2 regions of the Aeromicrobium sp. CF3.5 genome follow, and region 1 is predicted to be linked to the other one. Evidence: riboswitches for the same ligand, from Rfam matches in the RefSeq annotation. Region 1 holds a riboswitch; the other holds the start of a gene.

Region 1 (5,190 bases):
GACCGAGCTCACCGCAGCATCGGCGCGGCGAAGAACTGCAGCTCGTGCCGGCTGGAGGTCACGAACGCTCGTCGCATGCGCTCTCGTGTGGTGGGGTCGGTCGCGGCGGCGTGGCGGGTGACGATCTCGATGGCCTGATCGTTGAGGGCACAGAACTCCGGATCGGCGTAGGTGCGCAGCCAGGCCGCGTACGGGTGGTCCGATGTCGCGTGGGGCGCGAGACGGGTGCCCACGTCGACGTAGATCCAGAAGCAGGGCAGCACCGCTGCGATCAGCACGGCGTAGCCACCGCGCGCGGCGATCGCCAGCAGGTGGTCGACGTACGCGGTGGTCGTGGCGCTCGGTTCGGCGTCGAACACGGCGCCGGTCGGCAGCCAGCTCGCGTGCAGCTCGAGCTCGGTGGCGATGGCGCCGTGGGCACTGGAGGCCCAGAACGCCTGCTCGGCAGGGGTCGGTGCGAGCTTGCTCGCCTCGGCGAGGACCCGTGAGTACTCCCTCAGGTAGAGGGCATCCTGCGCGAGGTACCAGGCGAACGACTCCTGCTCGAGCGTGCCGTCGCTGAGGCCGCGGACGAACTCGAGGTCATCGATCGCGGCTCTTGTGTCCGCGACACCGTCCCACCAGTCGCCAGCGATCTGCTCGGCGGTGATCGCGGGGACTCCTCCGCGCCTCCACAACCCGGCGAAGTGTGAGACGGGGCCGTTGCCGTGGCCGACGTGGAGCTGGTCGGCCGCAGCGATGCTCTCGGTGAGCCAGGTCTTCGCCTGCTGGACCGACTCGGCCCAGTCGCCGATGCGGGGCTGGAGCGTGGCGATCGCGGAGGACAGTGAGCAGCCCGTGCCGTGCGTGTGCGGCGTGTCGATGCGGGCCGCGGTGAACACGTCCACGTCGCCGCCGGGGGTGACGAGGGCGTCGGAGGACTCGGCGTCGTCGAGGTGTCCACCCTTCATCAGCACCTGCACGTCGTGTCGTGCCGCGAGGTCACGCGCCTGTCGGAGTGCGTGATCCCAGGTGAGAGCAGGATCCTCACCCAGCAGTGCTGCGAGCTCGGGAATGTTGGGGGTGACGAGATCTGCGCTGCGGAGAAGCTCCCGCAGGGCGGACTCGGCGTCCTCGGAGAGGAGCCGGTCACCGCTGGAGGCGACCATGACCGGGTCGAGCACCACGACCGGAGGTCGGTTCGCCCCCAGCCAGTCCCCCACCGCGGCGATGATCGAGGCGTCGAACAGCATCCCGAGCTTGACGGCGTCGATGGTCACGTCGTCGCTGACCGCCCGGAGCTGCTCGATCAGGAAGTCGAGCGGTGGGGTGTGGATGCTGCGGACGCCGGTGGTGTTCTGCGCGACGAGCGTGGTGACGACCGCCATCCCGTAGCCGCCACTCGCAGCGATGCTCTTCAGATCAGCCTGGATCCCCGCACCTCCCGTGGGGTCGGTGCCGGCGATGCTCAGCACCCGGGGGATCTGGGTCATCGGCCGCGGCTCCCCGGCCCAGGCCCGGGCCAGCTCGGCGGCGGCGGTGCGCGGGTCGGGTGAAGCGCAGACCCAGGAAACGACCGCTGCGCCCGCAAGTCCACCGGAGCGGAGGGCGCGCAGGTCGTCGGGGACGATCCCGCCGATCGCGACCGCTGGCAGCGCGCAGCTGCGGGCGAGGGCGGCGACACCCTTGACGCCCAACGTGGGAGGGGCGTCGAACTTCGAACCGGTCTGGCGCACGATGCCGATGCCGACGTACCCGACCCCGGCCGGGCTCGTCTCGGCCGCAGCCAGATCTTCTGGAGTGTTCGCGGTCAACCCGATCACCGCATCAGGCCCGACCAGGGCGCGCACCTCCTCGACGGGCAGGTCCTGCTGGCCCACGTGCACGCCGGTGACCCGTGCGCCCCGGGCACGGGCGGCCAGGAACACGTCGACCCGGTCGTTGACGAACAGGGCGACGTGCGCGGGCAGTCGCCGGGACAGGGCTTCGACGAGGCGCACCACGTCGTGGACATCAGCGTGCTTCTCGCGCACCTGCACAGCCGTCACCCCGCCCGCGACGGCTTCGACGACGACATCCACCAAGTCACGGCCACCACGTTCGACCTGCGCAGCATCGGTCACCAGGTAGATGGACAGGTCCATCTACGACACCCGTCCGTGGCTCGTCACCGTGTCGGCGTCGATCACGCTGAGCGTGTCCAGCAACGCCACCACGAACGAGCCCGGCCCCTCGACCCGGGCTGCGGCCAGCTCCCCGGCGATCTCGTAGGCGGTGCACGCCGCGATGGTGGCCAGCAGCGGGTTCTCGCCGACCGCGACGAACGCTGCCGTGACCGCGCCCAACGCGCACCCGGCGCCGGTGATCGTGGTGAACAGCTCGGTGCCGTTCGCGACCCGCACCACCGTGGCTCCGTCGGTGATCAGATCCACCTCGCCCGACACCGCGACGACCGCGCCCGACGAGCGGGCGATCTCGACCGCTGCGTCGCGGGCCGCCTCAACCTCGTCGACCGCGTCCACACCGCGTGCACCGGAACCGGATCCCGCCAGGGTGCGGATCTCCGAGGAGTTCCCGCGCACCACCGTCGGACGCAGCTCCAGCAGCTGCTGAGCGAGCGCGGTGCGGATCGGCAGCAACCCGACACCCACCGGGTCGAGCACCCAGGGGGTGCCTGAGGCCGAGGCAGCGCGGGCCGCTTCGACCATCGCCTCGCGCTGCTCGCCCGAGGGCGTACCCAGGTTGATCAGCACCGCCCCAGCGGCCTGCGCCAGGACACCGGCCTCGCCGGGAATGTCGACCATCGCGGGGCTCGCTCCCACCGCGAGCACTGCGTTGGCGACGAGATTCGTGGTCACCGTGTTGGTCAGGCACTGGACCAACGGCCCGTGGGTCCGGACCTGGGACAACAGGTCGCCGGTGGTGTTCAGCAGGTCGGTAGGCGTACGCGTCATGCGCGACATCCCTTCGCTAGTTCTAGCTAGATCAGGTTCGACGGGTGTGATCTCAGCCCCGCAGGGCACCCCGTGTCAGGTGGTGATGCCCAGCCTACGGTGCGACCAGCTGCGCTGTCCTCGTACTCGACGCTGCGTGTCTGCCCGACGGGGTAGCGTCGAGTCATGGCAACCAGGAAGTGGTCAGACCTGACGACCGGTCAGCAGCGAGCGGTGTTCGCTGCGGGCGCGGCCGAGGCGATCGTCACCATCGCGGCGTTGCGAGATCTCGCTCGACGGCCTGCGACCACGGTTCGGGGCCCCAAGGTGATCTGGGTGCTCGCGTCCTTCGTCCAGCCCGTGGGCCCGTTGGCGTACTTCGCGGCGGGTCGGCGCTCGACGTGACCGGTGGCCGAGACCGCGACGACGTTGGGCGGCCCAGACAGAGCCGGCCTCGCGACGCCCTCGGTCGTCCTCTCCCTTACGGGGCCGTGGGTGTCGAGCCCGTTTCTGAGGAACCGCTCCCGGCGCTGGAGACGGTGGACGTGGCTCGCAGGCTGCTGGACGAGGGCAGGCCCTTCGCTGCTCACGAGGTCCTGGAGGCTCGCTGGAAGGACGCCCCACCAGCCGAGCGTGACCTGTGGCAGGGACTTGCGCAGGTGTGCGTCGGCCTGACCCACGCCGCACGCGGCAACACCGTCGGAGCGGCCCGCCTCCTCGAGCGTGGCGCGGGGCGGGTGCAGGCCTATGCGGTCGGCGACGGCCCGACCTACGGGCTCGACCTGACGGCCGTCATCGCTTGCGCGCTCGACCAGGCGGCCGACGAGAGCTGAGTCGTTCCGACCGCTCGAGGCCCTCGGGTGGTCAGGCGTCGGTGGCGATGAACTCACGCAGCACGCGTGCAAAGCGTTCCGGATCGTCGAGGTGCGGAAAGTGTCCGGCCCCCTCGAACAGCTCGACCCGGCAGTCGGGGAGCTCGCGCTCCACGCTGCGCGCGTGCTCGACGGGGATCATCCGGTCCTTCGTGCCCCACACGATCATGGCCGGGATCGGCAGCGCGTCCCCGAGGTGGTCGTGGGCGCTGATGCTCTGCCCGCCGATGTCGATGACGGCGCGGGTGGTGGCGAGGAAGGCGACCCGGCTCTCGCGATCGCCCAGGGAGCTGAAGCCCTGCCAGATCGCGTTGACGTCGGCGCCCGGCTTCCAACCCAGCTTCGAGGCGCCGCGCCCCAGCGCCTCGACCCGCGAGAGAACGGGGGCGGACGCGACGACGCTGAGCACCTGGGCCGCGCCGGGCAGGGTCGCCGACCGCAGGATCAGGTTCACCTCGCGCCCGAGGCCACCGCTGGAGACCAGGACGAGTCGCTCGACCCGCTCGGGGAAGAGGTAGAAGAACTGCATCGCGATGCCACCGCCGAGGGAGTGCCCCACCAGCGTGACCCGGTCGACCCCGAGGTGGTCGAGCAGGTCGCGCATGGCCGCGGCGTGCGCGCTGAGCGAGTAGTCCCCCAGCGGCTTGGCCGACTCGCCGTGCCCGAAGAGATCGGGCGCGATCACGCGGTGGTCGTCGTCCATCGCGTCGACCAGGTGGGACCACTGCTGCTGCGACCCGAGGATGCCGTGGATGAACAGCACGACCGGACCGGAGCCGCTGTCGATGTAGGACAGCTCGTGACGGTGCAGCACGACCGTCTGCGAAGTCATGCGCGCCATGATGGGGATCCCTCGCAGTGATCGTGGATCGGACGTCGTGATCGTATCGCTCCAGCACGGAGGGGACGCGGTGACTGAGCAGCTGTCCGTGCGCGGTGCGTCACGATGGGGTCGTGGAACACGTGCGCGCTCAGCTCGAGGTCGATCAGCAGGAGACGCTTGGACGCCTGGCGAACCTGACGAACGATCACGCCTCGGTGGTGGAGGCCTCCCGCGACACCAACGCTGATGACGAGCACGATCCCGAGGGCGCGACGATCGCCTTCGAGCGCTCGCAGATCGGGGCCCTCGTCCGGCAGGCGCAGCTGCACCTCGCGGAGATCGACGCCGCCGTGGCGCGACTCGACTCCGGCACGTATGGGACGTGCGAGCAGTGCGGTGCGCCGATCGGTGACGGCAGGCTCCGGGCCAGACCCACGGCACGCACCTGCATCCGGTGCGCCTCCGTACATTGACTGCCATCGGTATCGTTGCTGCTCACCCTTGTGAGGAGCAACGCATGCGTGTCACCCGGATCATCGCCGACCTTCACGTGCCTGACCTCCCGGCAGCCAAGAGCTTCTAC
Region 2 (5,190 bases), on a different contig from region 1:
CGGTGACCGCGCGCACGACAACAATGCGTGTGGCTCCGGTATCCATGACCGAGCCGAGTCGTGCGTTGTCGATCCCCCCGATCGCGAAGACGGGCTTGACCGGATCGCACGAGACGACCTGGCGCAGCGTGTCGAGACCGACGGCAGCGCGACCGGGCTTCGTCGGCGTCTCCCACAGAGGGCCAACGCAGAAGTAGTCGACATCGCTGTCGGCCTCGGCGGTCGCGGCCTGCTCGACGCTGTGCGAGGAGCGTCCCAGCAGCACGTCGGGACCCACGAGGGTGCGTGCGTCGGCCACGGGGAGATCGTCCTGCCCGGTGTGCAGGATCTGCGCGCCGGTCAGCGTGGCGAAGTCGGCACGGTCGTTGACGGCGAACAGCGTCCCGGCCTCGTCGCAGATGTCGCGCACGTCGTCGAGGAGGGCGAGCTCGTCGCGAGCCGCGAGCGACTTGTCGCGGACCTGGACGATGTCGACACCGCCTGCGATGGCCGAGCGCACCAGTGCGACAAGGCCGGCCGGGCCCTTGCTCGCATCGGTGCACAGATAGAGGCGCGCTTGAACAAGACGCTGTCTGGCTGAGGCCACGGTCGAGTCACTCATCCCGTCAGTCTGCCCGACCGAGACACGCCACGCGCCGGCCCCCGCAGTCGTGCAGGCCGAGGTGGGAGCCGCATCTCAGAGCGCGAGGTCGAGGTTGGCCCGCCCGTCCGGTGACGACGACGCAAGAGCCTCGTCGCGTCGGGGTATGCGCCCCGCCCCAAAGGCCAGGCGCCCGGCCTCGACGCCCTGCTTCATTGCCAGGGCCATGCGGACCGGATCGGCGGCCCGGGTGACCGCGGTCGCGAGGAGCACGCCATCACAACCCAGCTCCATCGCCAGCGTCGCATCCGATGCGGTGCCGATGCCGGCGTCCAGGATGATCGGGACCCTCGCCGCTTGGGTGATCGCGTGGATGTTGCGCGGGTTGAGGATGCCCAGCCCCGAGCCGATCGGGGCGCCCAGCGGCATGACCGCGGCGCAGCCCACGTCCTCGAGCTTGCGCGCGATGATCGGATCATCGTTCGTGTAGGCCATCACGACGAAGCCGTCAGCGACAAGCTGCTCCGCCGCCTTGAGGAGCTCCACCGGGTCGGGGAGCAGCGTGATGTCGTCGGCGATGACCTCGAGTTTGACCCAGCTCGTCGCGCAGGCCTCGCGCGCGAGCTGGGCGGTGAGGACAGCCTCCTTGGCCGAGAAGCAGCCGGCTGTGTTCGGCAAGGCCTTGATGCCGTTGCGCTCGAGCACGGCCCAGACGGATTCTTCGTTGCCGGCCTGCACGCGGCGCATCGCGACAGTGGTGAGCTCGGTCCCGGAGGCGAGCAACGCCTCCTCCAGGCCGAGCAGGCTTGCTGCGCCGCCCGTCCCCATCACGAGCCGCGAGTCGAAGCTGACACCGGCGATGCACAGCAGATCATCGGTCATGGGTCAGCCTCCCTGGACGGCGCGGACGATCTCGACGTGATCCCCGGCGCGGAGAGACGTCGTGCACCACTGCCCGCGGGGGACCACCGAGTCGTTGACGGCGACCGCGACTCCGCGAGGCCTGCCGTCGTCGGCGCACCTGGCCGGACCGGACGACAGCTCGATGACGATCTGCTCGAGCGAGGTGTCGGGCGCGAGCTGGCGGGCCTCGCCGTTGATGTGGACGGTCAGTGCGGTCATCTGGTCTCCTTCGTGCAGAATCTCATCGGGTCGGCTGTCGACCACAACTCGTCGAGGGGGCGCTGCGCGAAGATCGCGTCGCAGGCGTCGGACGTGAGGGCGGCCAGCAAGATGCCGTTGCGATAGTGGCCGGTGGCCAGAATCAGCCCCGGAGTAGCGGTCTGGCCGAGCAGTGGCAGGTTGTCCGGACTGCCCGGCCGGGCGCGCGCGGCGAGCTCGGCGATGGGTAGCTCGTCGAGGCCCGGAATGATGGCGCGCGCGTCGCGCAGCAGTCCGAAGACGCCACCGACGGTGGACTGCCGGTCGTCGGGAAGCTCTTCGGAGGTGGCCCCGATGATGATCTCGCCGCTGGGCCGCCACACGACGTAGACGGGACGTTGCTGCACGAGCCCACGCACGATGCGGGCTTCACCGATCCACCCTGCGTCGCGACCGTCGAGGCGGACGATCTGTCCCTTGACCGCACGTGTGGGAGCCTCGACCCCTTCCAGCGGGGCAACCAGTGCGCGAGTTGCATGTCCTGCGGCGACCACGACGCGGTCCGCCAGATGGGTGACTCCCTCAGTGTCGACAGCGCCGACCACCGCGCCGGCGGAGTCCGTGAGAAGCCGAGCCGCAGCGACCGAGAACGTCGTGACGCCGAGCCGGGCAAGGTTCTCGCGCAGCGCCCGGTGGAGGGCACGCGGGTCGACCTGGTGGTCGCCCGGGACCCAGTAGGCGCCTGCGATCCGGGGTCCGAGCAAAGGCTCGCGGTCGCGTGCCCCGGCGACGGCCAGCTCTTCGACCTCGAGTCCCCAGCGTCGCTGGACCTGACACAGCCGGTCCAGCTGTTGGGCATCGCCCACGTCATAGGCGACGGAGAGGATCCCGCTCGTGCAGAAGCCGATGTCCATGCCGGAGGCGTGCTCGACCTCGGCCGCGAATGCCGGCCACCGGGCTGCCGACGCCACGTTGAGCCGCACGAGGTCGTGCTCGCCGAAGTCGGCTTCGGTGACAGGCGCCAGCATCCCCGCCGCGGCGTAGGAGGCACCCGCACCCGGATGCGGGTCCAGGCAGGTCACCGCGAGGCCTGCGACCCGCGCCCGCCACGCGGCGATGGCGCCGACCACGCCGTGGCCGATCACGAGTACATCGGTGCCGGACAGCACCATCATCGCTCCCTTCGCTGGCATGATCCAGATCAGGTTCAGCGGTCGGCGTATGTGCCCTCTCAGCCCCGATCGTCCCCGGGCTCCCGCGCGCCGCCCACCCTACGCCGCGAACATCCGGTCTGGACACGCCCAGTCATGACGGAGGAATGCTCCACCCATGGTTTCGGACGGTGTCCGTGAGGGATGCGGGGTGCACGTGACGACCACGACGAACGACACGCGGCGGGTCCGGGCAGCGGGTGGGCAGTCCTGGCAGCACGCCGCCGAAAAGGCCCTGCAGGGTGGTCAGAAACGTGACATGGTAAGCACCGCGAGATTGGAGGTAACGGTGCACGGACCTCGCACGAGCAAGACCGTCAGGTCGGCGTCGTTTGCCTTGGTGACTTCACTGGCTGCTGCGGTGGTCGCGGCCACAGGGGTCCTCGACCTCCTCACAGGATCGGTCAACGTCTCTACTCGGTGGACCATCTTGATCATTGCCCTGGCCGTGACGGCGGCGGGCCTGCCGGCCGCGCTCGGCGAACGGTTCCCACCGTGGGCGGCGCTCGCCGCGTGCTGGCTGTTCATCGGGGTCACAGCCCTGCAGACCGCGCAGGCCGCCGACGTCACCATGGCGGTGAACAACCTCGTGCTCTACCCCATGATGAGCTGCTACCTGGGGTGGTTCTTCGACCATCGAACCGCTCGAACCAGCGTCGCCGCGATGTTCCTGCTGTCTGGATCGGCTGTCTGGATCGGCGGCATCGGGAGCCTGTTCGCGACCTGGGCGAACCTGGTACTTGCGTCGACCTTCTGTCTCGAAGCCGCCCTGTACCTGCGCGCGAAGCTGGACCGGCAGATTGAGACCGACCCACTCACCGGCGCGCTGAACCGCAACGGGCTTGCCTCACGGCTCAGTCACGAGCTCGCCGACACGGCCCGCACGCGCGCACCCCTGGCGGTCGTGGCCATTGACCTCGACGGGTTCAAGGCAATCAACGATCGGTTCGGGCACGCCGCCGGCGACCAGATGTTGATCGTCATGGTGGCACACCTCGAGCACGCCACACGTCGCCGTGACTCGATCGCTCGCACGGGCGGCGACGAGTTCGTGCTACTTCTCCCGAACACCACTCTGACACGGGCCAAGGACCTGCTCGACCGCCTCCAAGTCGATTCGAGTGTCCCCTGGACGTACGGCCTCGTCGAGGCCCAACCATCTGACACCGAGGAAAGTCTCATTGCCCGGGCCGACGGCGACCTGTACCTGCATAAAAAGCCCCAAGAGTTCGACACGTCAATCGATCCCTTGCACTAGCAGCCGCAGAGCCTGTTCCGCGGGGGCTGGTCGAGTGATCGCTGCCGGCTACGGTCGCAGGGCCTGAAGCCGCTGGAGGGCCTCGTCGATGACCGATTCGGTCTTGCAGAACGCCCAGCGCACCAGCGGCCGCCCGGCCTCCTTGTCGTCGTAGAACACCTGGTGGGGGACCGCCACCACGCCGCAGCGCTCGGGCAGGGACAGGCAGAATTCCAGGCCGTCCTCGAAGCCCAAGGAGCGGATGTCGGTGGTCGCGAAGTAGGTGCCATCGGGCACGAACACGTCGAATCCGATGTCGGCCAGTCCGGCGCACAGCTGGTCGCGTCTGGCCTGCAGGGTGCGGCGGAGATCGCCCGTGATGGCCTCGGCGTCGTCCAGGGCGGCCGCGATCGCGGGTTGCAGGGGCGATCCCGACGTGAAGGTGAGGAACTGCTTGGCGCCCGTCATGGCGCGCACCAGACCGGCCGGTCCGCTCGCCCAGCCGACCTTCCAGCCGGTGAACGAGAAGCTCTTGCCCCCTGAGCTGATCGTCAGGGTGCGCTCGGCCATGCCGGGCAGGGTCGAGATGGGAATGTGCTCGACGCCGAACGTGAGGTGCTCGTAGACCTCGTCGCTGATCACGATCAGGTCGTGCTCGATCGCCAGGTCGGTCACGGCAGCCAGCTCGTCGCGGGTCAGCACCGCGCCGGTCGGATTGTGCGGCGAGTTCAGCAGGATCGCGGTGGTGCGTTCGGTGACCGCCGTGCGCAGCTGGTCGATCGGCAGGCGGAAGTCCGGAGCCCGCAACGTGACGGGTCGTCGGACCGCGCCGGCCATCTGCAGCATTGCGACGTAGGAGTCGTAGTACGGCTCGAGCACCACGACCTCGTCGCCAGGATTGATCAGACCGAGCAGTGCGGCGGCGATCGCCTCGGTCGCGCCGGTGCTGGCTGCCACCTCGGTGTCCGGGTCGAGCTCGATGCCGTAGAGGCGCCGCTGATGATCGGCGATTGCGACCCGCAGCTCGGGAACGCCGGCGCCTGGGGCGTACTGGTTGCGCC

What was found. A riboswitch is a leader RNA that binds a small molecule or an ion and turns the genes downstream of it on or off. The one in region 1 is predicted to bind thiamine pyrophosphate.
Region 2: it holds a riboswitch for thiamine pyrophosphate, as region 1 does, so the genes downstream of both, thiO (glycine oxidase ThiO) here and thiM (hydroxyethylthiazole kinase) in region 1, are expected to answer to the same signal.

Annotation. Positions count from the first base shown of each region.
Region 1 covers NZ_JBIMEZ010000003.1:343,470-348,659, reverse strand. The annotation lists gene ACHAA3_RS08545 (hypothetical protein) at 1-2, shown strand, start outside; gene ACHAA3_RS08540 (bifunctional hydroxymethylpyrimidine kinase/phosphomethylpyrimidine kinase) at 9-2,123, opposite strand; gene thiM (hydroxyethylthiazole kinase) at 2,124-2,933, opposite strand; TPP riboswitch at 2,925-3,016, opposite strand; gene ACHAA3_RS08530 (PLD nuclease N-terminal domain-containing protein) at 3,099-3,317, shown strand; gene ACHAA3_RS08525 (DUF309 domain-containing protein) at 3,458-3,745, shown strand; gene ACHAA3_RS08520 (alpha/beta fold hydrolase) at 3,777-4,616, opposite strand; gene ACHAA3_RS08515 (TraR/DksA family transcriptional regulator) at 4,739-5,080, shown strand; gene ACHAA3_RS08510 (VOC family protein) at 5,125-5,190, shown strand, end outside.
Region 2 covers NZ_JBIMEZ010000005.1:245,730-250,919, forward strand. The annotation lists gene thiE (thiamine phosphate synthase) at 1-601, opposite strand, end outside; gene ACHAA3_RS11560 (thiazole synthase) at 677-1,462, opposite strand; gene thiS (sulfur carrier protein ThiS) at 1,466-1,702, opposite strand; gene thiO (glycine oxidase ThiO) at 1,699-2,874, opposite strand; TPP riboswitch at 2,843-2,950, opposite strand; gene ACHAA3_RS11575 (diguanylate cyclase domain-containing protein) at 3,233-4,150, shown strand; gene ACHAA3_RS11580 (pyridoxal phosphate-dependent aminotransferase) at 4,199-5,190, opposite strand, start outside.